DNA from 2 places in the Arthrobacter sp. 05T420 genome. Region 1 is predicted to be linked to the other one. Evidence: predicted binding sites of a transcription regulator. Region 1 holds the regulator's gene; the other holds the start of a gene.
The links. The regulator LexA, encoded in region 1, represses DNA repair genes until DNA is damaged. The targets are predictions, from matches to a motif close to TCGAACANNTGTTCGA.

Region 1 (4,741 bases):
GGTGGCGCAGGGCGGCCAGGGCCGCGGCCTGGGTGATGGCGGAGAGGTGGTACGGGAGACGGACCAGGCGCAGGGCGTCCGCGACCTCCGGGGCCGCGGCCATGTAGCCGAGCCGCGCGCCGGCGAGGGCGAAGGCCTTGCTCATGGTGCGCGAGACGATGAGCCGTTCCCGGCCGGGCAACAGGGTGAGGGCGCTGGGCGTGCCGTCGTGGGCGAACTCGTGGTAAGCCTCGTCCACGATCACGATGGTTTGACTGGCCTCGCCGGCGTCATAGACGGCCTCGACGACATCAAGCCCCAGCCCCGTGCCGGTGGGGTTGTTCGGGGAGCAGAGGAAAACGATGTTGGGCTGCAGCTCGCGGACCTGCCGGGCCGCCGATTCCGCGCTGAGCCCGTAGTCCGCCGCTCGGGCACCGACGATGTATTCGGTGTCCGTGCCGGAGGCCAGCAGCGGGTACATCGAATACGTGGGAGGAAACCCAAGGGCCGTCCGGCCGGGGCCGCCGAATGCCTGGAGGATCTGCTGAAGGACTTCGTTGGAACCGTTCGCGGCCCAGATATTCTCCGCGTCCAGGCCATGGCCAAGGTATTCGGCGAGGGCTTCGCGCAATTCGGTGAACTCGCGGTCCGGATACCGGTTCAGCCCTGCGGCGGCGGCGCTGACGGCCTCGGTGATTGCCGCGCGGACATCGGCCGGAACGCCATGGGTGTTCTCGTTGACGTTGAGCAGGATAGGGACGTCCAGCTGCGGTGCGCCATACGGACGCAGGCCACGCAGATTGGTTCGGAGGGGCAGTCGGTTGAGGCGCTCAAGCTGGTCAGTCACTCGACCAGTTTAAGTGGTAGCGGCACGGGCGCTGAAACTGTGACGCCTGCGACGGCAATTGGGGGAGGTTAGTTGGGGGCAGGTACTTGGCTTGCCAGACTCTATTTGGACGGGACGAACAGCTGCTGGCCCGGCAGCACACGCGCGGCGTCCAGGTTGTTCAGCTGCACGATATCGGCCACGACGTCGCGGGGATCCCGGTCCGGGGCCACGGACCCTGCAATGGCCCAGAGGGACTCCCCCGGCTGCACCGTGACGGTAATGGTCGGCGTCACCGAGAGCTGATCCGCGGAATCCGCCGCCTTCGCAGGCGCGTTGAGGAATCCACTGAATGACAGAATGAGCGCCGTCAGCAGGATCAGCGGGACGCCGAAGAAGACGAAGCGTCCGCGCCGGGTGAGCCGCAGCGGCGCTTGCTTCGGCCGGCCGGCGGAACCAGCGGCCATCGCCCCTCGCGGTGCAGGCGACGTCGGGGAAATGCGGGGGCCGGCGTTGAGCGGGTACACATTGCCGTGACGGACGCTTCCCCGGTCGGCACCTCCCTGGCCGACACCTCCGTGGCCGATGTTGCCCTGGTCGATGCTGCCGAAATCCGCCACCCCACTGGCACCTGCACTGCGGTGGTGATTCGTGACACCCTGAACGAACGTGCCTTGAAACGCGTTTGAAGCTGACATGAACTGAGCCCTCCTGGACCATACGGTGCCGCCCGGCGTACTCCACGTACTCGCCGCCAACCGGCCGAACCTTCGAACATAGAACCGAACACCAGATCCGAAGTGAAAACTCGAAACTCGAACACATATTCGAACTCTGCTTGTTCTGTTTTAGCACTTACTAACGAACGATGTCGAGACTCGCTAGAACAAATGTTTGAAAAAGCCTTGCGGCTGGCCTATTTTTGAGGGACAGGACAACCACTGATGAACTCCCTGCGGGACATCATCAGTAGTTGATCAGCAGGGTCTGACATTTCAGACCGGAAGTTCCCGGTGACAGCAGCCACGGCAGCCGGGTGGAACGGAAAGGCATTGGCGAACATGGCAGCACAAGCCACCGGCGGCAGGGCCACCTCACGGAGCCCGCAGCCCGCCCGGGCGCCCAAGAGCCTCACCCCCCGGCAAAAGAAAATCCTGGAGACCATCCAGCGGTCCGTCACGGACAAGGGCTACCCGCCGTCCATGCGCGAGATCGGCGACACCGTCGGATTGGCCAGCCTGTCGAGCGTGACCCATCAGCTCTCCCAGCTTGAAAAGCTCGGCTACCTGCGGCGCGATCCGAAGCGCCCGCGGGCTATGGAAGTGCTCATGCCGCTGACGTTGGACGAGGGAACCACCCCGATTTCGGGTGTCGAGAAGTCCAGTGGCCTGCGGGCCGTCGGCGGCCTGTCAGTGACTGAACTCGCCAGCGCCACGGACACTGCAATGGTGCCGCTTGTCGGACGCATCGCCGCCGGCGGGCCGATCCTCGCGGACCAGGTGGTGGAGGATGTCATGCCGCTGCCCCGACAGCTCGTGGGCCATGGCGAACTCTTCATGCTCAAGGTGGCGGGCGACTCGATGATCGATGCCGCCATCTGCGACGGCGACTGGGTGGTTGTCCGCCGCCAGGGTGATGCCGTGAACGGCGACATCGTTGCCGCACTGCTGGACGACGAAGCCACGGTCAAGACCTTCCGCCAGCGGGACGGCCACACCTGGCTGTTGCCGCAAAACACCCAGTACGAGCCAATCCTCGGTGACCACGCCGTCATCATGGGCAAGGTCGTCTCGGTACTCCGCTCCCTTTAGCCGTCCCTGTCGGGCCGCCCTGGCAGAGTCGCCAGCCCTCAGAGTCGCCGGCCCTCAGAGTCGCCGCGTCATCGAGGATGGTCGGCTCCTGGTTCAGCTTGGGACTCAGCCCTTCGCGGAGTCCTTCGCCAGGCGCTCCAAGGCCGCCATGGCTATCGACGAATCGGTGGTGGGCCAGAACGGCGGCAGCGCGGCGCGGAGGAATCCGCCGTAGCGCTCCGTGGATAGCCGCGAATCCAGCACCGCCACAACTCCCTTGTCCGACGTCGAGCGGATCAGCCGTCCGGCGCCCTGCGCGAGCCGAATGGCGGCGTGCGTGGCCGAGACGGACATGAAGCCGTTGCCGCCGGCCTGGGCGACGGCCCGCGAGCGTGCCGTCATCAGCGGATCGTCCGGCCGCGGGAACGGTATCCGGTCAATGACCACCAGCCGGCAGGACACTCCGGGAACGTCGACGCCCTGCCAGAGGGACATCGTGCCGAACAAACAGGTGTCCGGCTCGTCCGCAAACTGCCGCACGAGCGCCGTCATGGTCGACTCCCCCTGGCACAGGATGCTGAGGCCCAGTCGGGGCCGCATGGCCTCCGCGGCTTCCTCCGCTGCGCGCCGGGAGGAAAACAGGCACAAGGCACCGCCGCCGGAAGCGCGGATCAGCTTCTCGAGTTCGTCCAAGGCCTCGGGGGACGTTCCGCGGCCGGGCTTGGGCAGGTGCCGGGCGACGTAGAGGATGCCCTGCTTCGGATAGTCGAAGGGGGATCCGACGTCGACGCCGGTCCAGCTCGGGGCGCCGTTGCCAACGAGGCCAAGACCGCCGGCAGCAGGTTCGAAGGCAGCGCCGATAGCCAGCGTGGCTGAGGTCAGGATGACGGTGTGGTCCGCGAACAAACCCTCGCGCAGACGCCCCGCGACGCTCAACGGGGCAACATTGATCAAGGCCGGCGAGCTCTCGTCCGGCTGGGAGTAGCCCTGCGCCGGGTCGAAGCTGCTGTTGCGGGAGAACCACACCACTTCGCGGTTTTCGCGCGCGGCCAAGAGGCGCTCACAGAGTTCCAGGATGACCATCAGGCGTGACCGGGCCAGCTGGCGTCCGCCGTCGGCCGACACGGAGCTGTCCCCCTTCGAATCAGACAGGGCGGCGCGGCACGCGTCGCGGAGCTGGTCGATGCAGTCCAGTTGCTCGCTGTTCAGCCCGTTAGGCATCAACCCGCTCGGGACGCCGTCGATGGCCAGCTCCAGGTGGGCGGCGGCATTGTTCAGCGCGTCCACCGTGATGCCCGTGTGCTTCCGGGCCCCGGACGCGGCGGCGTGCACCATCGCCACCGAGAGCTGACCGGATACAGCACCCGTGACGCGGTCCTGCAGTTCGTGCGCTTCATCTACCACCACGACGTCGTACTCGGGCAGCACCGCCAGGCCTTCGAAGGCGCTGACGGCGAGCATGGCGTGGTTGGTGACCACGACGTCGGCGTCGGCGGCGTTCTGCCGGGCAAGCTCGCTGAAACATTCGGCCGCGAGCGGGCACTTCTGCGCGCCGAGGCACTCCATGGAGGTGACCGAGACCTGGCGCCAGGCCCGGTCCGTGACGCCGGGCATGAGCTCGTCGCGGTCCCCCGTTGCGGTCCCCTCGGCCCATTCGCGCAGGCGGACGACTTCCTTGCCCATTTGCGAGGACGGCCCGCCAAGTGCGGCGGCGAAATGCGGCACGCTGGTGTCCTCCCCGAGGGAAAACAGCTGTCCCTCGGAAGGTTCCTCGGACGGGAACCCGCCCTCGAGCTTGTGCCGGCACACGTAGTTGGACCGGCCCTTCACCAGGGCGATCTTGACCGGCCGTGCCAGCGCAGGCGTGATGGTCTTGAGCAGCCTGGGCAGGTCCCGGCCCACGATCTGGGTCTGCAGCGCCAGCGTTGCGGTCGAGACCAGGGTGGGCTTGTTGCTGGTCAGCGAATGGGCGATCAGCGGAATCAGGTACGCCAGGGATTTGCCGGTGCCGGTGCCGGCCTGGACCAGCAGGTGGTCGCCGCTGTCTATCGCGCGCACCACCTGCCGGGCCATTTCGTGCTGGCCATCGCGGCTCTGGCCGCCCATGCCAGACACGGCACGGTCGAGCAGTTCAACCACAAACTCC
Region 2 (4,741 bases), on a different contig from region 1:
AGAACTGAACGACGACCCCAGAACCACCGGCTATATTGTCCAGCTTCCTTTGCCAGCCCACATCGATCAGAACGCCATCCTGGAAAAAATTTCGCCGGAGAAGGACGCCGACGGCCTGCACCCAACAAATCTTGGACGACTTGTCCTCAATGTTGGTGCTGACCTTAGCTCTCCTCTACCTTGCACTCCCAACGCCATCGTGGAGCTGTTGGCCAGGCACGGGATAGCACTTCAGGGGCTGGAGGTTTTGGTCATAGGACGGGGGGTGACGGTCGGTCGTCCGCTGGGCCTACTCCTGACACGCCGGGCTATCAACGCCACTGTTACTTTGGCTCATACAGGATCGCTGGACCTGCCCGGCCTGATAGCCCGCGCGGATGTCGTTGTTGCCGCTGTAGGCGTGCCGGGACTCGTTAAAGCCAGCCAACTGAAGCCTGGAGCGATTGTATTGGACGTTGGCGTTTCGCGCATTGTTGATGAGGACACCGGAAAGGCGGAACTCAGGGGCGATGTTGAAGCCGACGCCGGCACAGTCGCCAGCTGGATATCGCCCAATCCCGGGGGAGTTGGTCCAATGACCCGGGCCATGCTCTTGGCTAATGTCGTGGAAGCCGCTGCGCGGAAGTCCTTGACTTCAACCTGAGCGTCAGCGGCGATATGGTTTCGCCGGATGCGGCACGGCGCCGCAGGCTCGCAACACCTGTACGCGTGCTTCCGTGCCCGCTTTCGGTGAAGGAAAAGGAGCTGCACACGTTGTAGCTCCCTCTAAGCAGGGCGCGCCCCATTTCGTTTGGAAACGGGGCGCCCTCTGCTTACGGGAGGCAATCCAATTCTCCAGCGCCCATGGCACCGGTGATGTTCGGAGTTCTGTTAGAGGAGGTCCGCCAAAGCGTCTTCCGCGGCGGGCTTGCGCTTATGCGCAACGACGAAGGCCAGGAAGGCGACTAAGGTCAGGACTAGCGCGATCCACGGGAGTGCTCCGAAGACACCCTCACCTGCGCTTGTTAGCGCGTAGTAGAGCACGTAGGCGCAGGCGCCCCCGCCGACAATAAAGGTCGCAACCAGTACTGGATTCGGGCGCCCTTCCCGAACCACTAAAACCACAGCAGCCACGGATGCCAGTACGTACGGCAGCAGGTAGCAGTAGGAAAACAGTGTGTAGAGATACACAGATGACTCCAACGGCGGGGCAGACGAAACCAGCTGCAGGGTGATGGGAATTCCCGCAGCGATGAATGTCATAAAGAACACCGCAGCCGAGGGAGAGTGATGACGCTTGTGGATGCGCGAAAGCTTGTTTGGCAGGAGCCCTGCGGACGCCGCGGTCGCCACGATACGTGAGCCATAGTTGAACGTCGCGATAAGGCCAGCGAATGTCGCTGCCGCGAGGAGGAGGTCCAGCGGTGCCGCCAGATACCCCACCCCGCCGATGTGCGCCAGAACCGCAGCGGGTGATTCACCGGCCGCCAGCTGGTCCAGGCCGGCTCCCAGTGACGGAATCTGAAACCAAAGGGTCAGTATGTATGCCGAACCGGTGACACCCAGAAGCCACAAGACCAATCGGGGCACATTGCGTTTAGGATTCCTGGTTTCGCCCGCCATGGCACTCAATCCCTCAAAGCCCACGAAGTAGGCAAGCGCGATCAGGGTTCCCTGCAGGATGGCATCCCACGACATTGCCTCGCTGCCGAAATCGAATTGAGGCGCCAGGGAGTAGCCTTCAGTCGCTCCTGCCGCCGCCACCGTAACCCAGATGACGAAAGGGATGCCGATGAAGGACAGAACTGCAGATACTTTCACTGAAGCGTCCAGCCCCCGGTAGGCGATGGCCCCCGCGATGACAGCTATGACAATGGCCGAAAGCGCTTGACCCATCGGCGTCGCGGCCCAGTCCATACCCATTTGAACCAGGAAACTGGAACTGAAGATGACAACGCCCGTCACAACAGCTGCCACAGCGATCAGAATGCCCACGACATATCCCGCGCCAACGAGTGCTCGGGCGTAGGGGCCCAGCACTGAGGCCACATAAGACATCAGCCCGCCGGTGGCTACAAGGCGCCGCGAGAACGTCGTCACCATGGCACCGATGGCACAGGCACCCAGAAAGGCGATGAGCATCGACACCCAGGAAGCATCGCCGGCATAGACGATCATGTAGCCTCCGGCCAGAGCGATCCCGGGGCCGATCTGTTGGGCGGAAAGCCCAAGGATGGTTACGGAAAGAAGTGATGCCTGACCGTGCCTGAGGGTTGTTTCATCAGTTTGCGGCGGACTGATCGCGTTGTGTTGCTGTGTCATGAGAGTCTCCATGGACTTGACGGAAGGATGGGCTGGCACGAGTGCGGCCAGCGGAACACCATAGGCCTGGCACCCATGGCTCAGGCCAGGGCCAGTGTGGGAACGTCCTGCTTGAGCGTTGCTTCTTCAGTGTGGCGGCCGGCGGTCTCGCGCAGGTCCGGCCAGTCGTCGTACATGCGGCCAAGGATGTAGGGCGCGTAGTCGTGGCCGTCGTCGTTCAGATTGACGACGTCGACGATCTCCCACGTCATCCTTCCGCCCGTCATTCCTCCCCCTGTAAATTCGCCAAGGGGGACACTGCCGATGCCGGGGTCCCAGGGGGAGCCCTTGAGGACGATGTGCGGGTTGTGGAGTTCCCGGTAGCGGTTCACTGTCGAGCCGAGCTTGAAGACGACCAGTTCGCGGTCTTTGAGCGTGAACCCGTTAGCGCCGAAGTGGCCACGGAGTTCAAAGTAGAACTCCTCCTGGAAGGGCTGGGCTCCCTGTTCCGGTCCCATTTCGGCTTGGAACTCCATGATCCGGTGGTTCTTGCGTTCGACGAACGCGAACAGGGTGTCGCCGTCGTCGAACGAATCGATCGTTCCCAGCTTCTTCGGCATGCCCCAGAGCTCGCGTCCGGTCTCGAGGTTGACTTCCTCGGTCTCCAAAACGCTGAGGTAGTAGATTCCTTCGGCGTCACCGAACTTGGCGTTGATGTGGATCATGGCGCAGCGGTCCCGGCCTGTTCTGTTCGTGCGGCCGTTCGCGACCTCCATGAAAGACATGAAGGATACGGTCACTTCAGGTGTATCCGTGGGTTCCAAACAAGGCGGCAGCACCGAACGTGCGAATTCCTCGGAAGTGGAGAAGGTGAGGTACGAGTACGTGTTGCGGGTCGCGAGGCCCTCGTAGTAGCCGAAGTATCGCTGGATCTGTTCTTGTGTCCAAACGTAAGTCATTTGCGAATTCCTGTTCGTGAGTGTCTGCTTGCGGCCACTGGTGCCTTGTCGTTGGCTTCTGGTGGCGGAGCCGCGCGTGTTGCCCGGGCTGCTGTTCAGAGGTAGCCCCCCGTGTCCCGTTCGGCTATGGAGCCCGAGGCCCCGGCGGAAGCGTTTGAGCCAGCTTAGATCCCACCGCCGCGTCTGAATATCGTCGGTTCGCACAGAGTTGTGATCCAGCACTCATCCATATGTACAATGGTTCATATCGCTGCAGGACAGGATTGACTATGACAACGATTCGCGAACTAGTGCACTTCCCTGATGCCGGAGCTCGGCTGATCGCGGGCGGCCGCGGTGAAACGCGGTTCATCGACGCAGCCAACGTCTGCGCCGAGACCGACCCTTGGCGGTGGCTCTCCAGTGGTGAACTGCTGATGGTGACCCGTGATGCGCTCCCGGCAGACTCACGAGGGCAACAATTTCTAATTCAGCAGTTGGATCGCCACGGCATAGTAGGCCTCGCAGCCTCGGATCCGCGCGGGAATTCGCCATTCAGCGAGGTGATGTGCAGAACTGCCGAACACCTCGGGTTTCCGCTGCTTCAAGTCAACTGGGAGACACCTTTTTCGACTTTGGCGGCCTTTGTCTCGAAAGACGCCGCAGAGCAGGCCCAGGCCGGCTTAAACAAAGTTGCCGACGTCTACGAGGCCTACAGCAAGAGTCTTAGTCGAACGGCGCGGCCGTTTTTGAGTGACGAAATTTCCTCCATGCTGGGCATACGGGTAGAGGTGGTGGAGGCCGAGACCGGATGCTCACTCTTTACGCGATCGACGGTGGACTCAGGCGTCCTGAACGAGCGGCGACGGCTTCTCAATATCGGTAGTACCGGCTCCGCTGACCGCCGGGCAGCCATTGCCGGCCGCGATTACTATGTACTGCCGATCAAGGGACGACACCATGTGTGGCTAATGACACCGGCTGATCAGGAAGTCGTCGACCGCCGCAGTTTGCTCCACCTCTGTACGTTGTTCGCCGTGGAGGTCGAGCGCTACTACGTGGAGCACAATGGAGATAGCTCAGCCCTCACGGAGACAATGGTCAGATACTTTGGAGGGTTAATCGACGTCGAGCAGGCCCTGAATTCGCTTGCCCGAAGAGGATTGGGGCAACCTCCCTGGCGGGTCATCGATGTGGGAGCAGAAGCCTCATCAGACTTTCTGCTCTGTCTCAAACAGGCCGGTATTCCGCATATCCCCTTGACATACGCGGGAGGAGTGTCGGTTCTTGTCGATGCGGTCAGGTTCGACGAAGACCGCGGGGCAGCGGGTGCGGGCCAAGAGCTACCGCAAAGCGACAAGTTCTGGTCGATTGAATCCTTCACTGATGCCGCCCGCTCTGCCGCATGGGCCCGCCACCTTGCTTCAGAGCAGTACCAGAGGCCTAACCTGATAGGCCGCGCACTGGCCCCTGCCACCCTGACCGGAGCAAGAGAGCTTGTCGAAACGGTACTCGGCGCGCTC

Region 2: a site for LexA is predicted at 3,242-3,257, ahead of AC1DEM_RS08555 (acetoacetate decarboxylase family protein). Genes of this name have one in related genera too.

Annotation. Positions count from the first base shown of each region.
Region 1 is NZ_JBFTLG010000006.1:50,524-55,264, forward strand. Features, by position in the region: gene AC1DEM_RS07555 (histidinol-phosphate transaminase) at 1-826, opposite strand, end outside; gene AC1DEM_RS07560 (LysM peptidoglycan-binding domain-containing protein) at 928-1,272, opposite strand; gene lexA (transcriptional repressor LexA) at 1,867-2,616, shown strand; gene AC1DEM_RS07570 (ATP-dependent DNA helicase) at 2,722-4,741, opposite strand, start outside.
Region 2 is NZ_JBFTLG010000007.1:35,748-40,488, reverse strand. Features, by position in the region: gene AC1DEM_RS08565 (bifunctional methylenetetrahydrofolate dehydrogenase/methenyltetrahydrofolate cyclohydrolase) at 1-643, shown strand, start outside; gene AC1DEM_RS08560 (APC family permease) at 871-2,301, opposite strand; gene AC1DEM_RS08555 (acetoacetate decarboxylase family protein) at 2,382-3,239, opposite strand; gene AC1DEM_RS08550 (helix-turn-helix domain-containing protein) at 3,509-4,741, shown strand, end outside.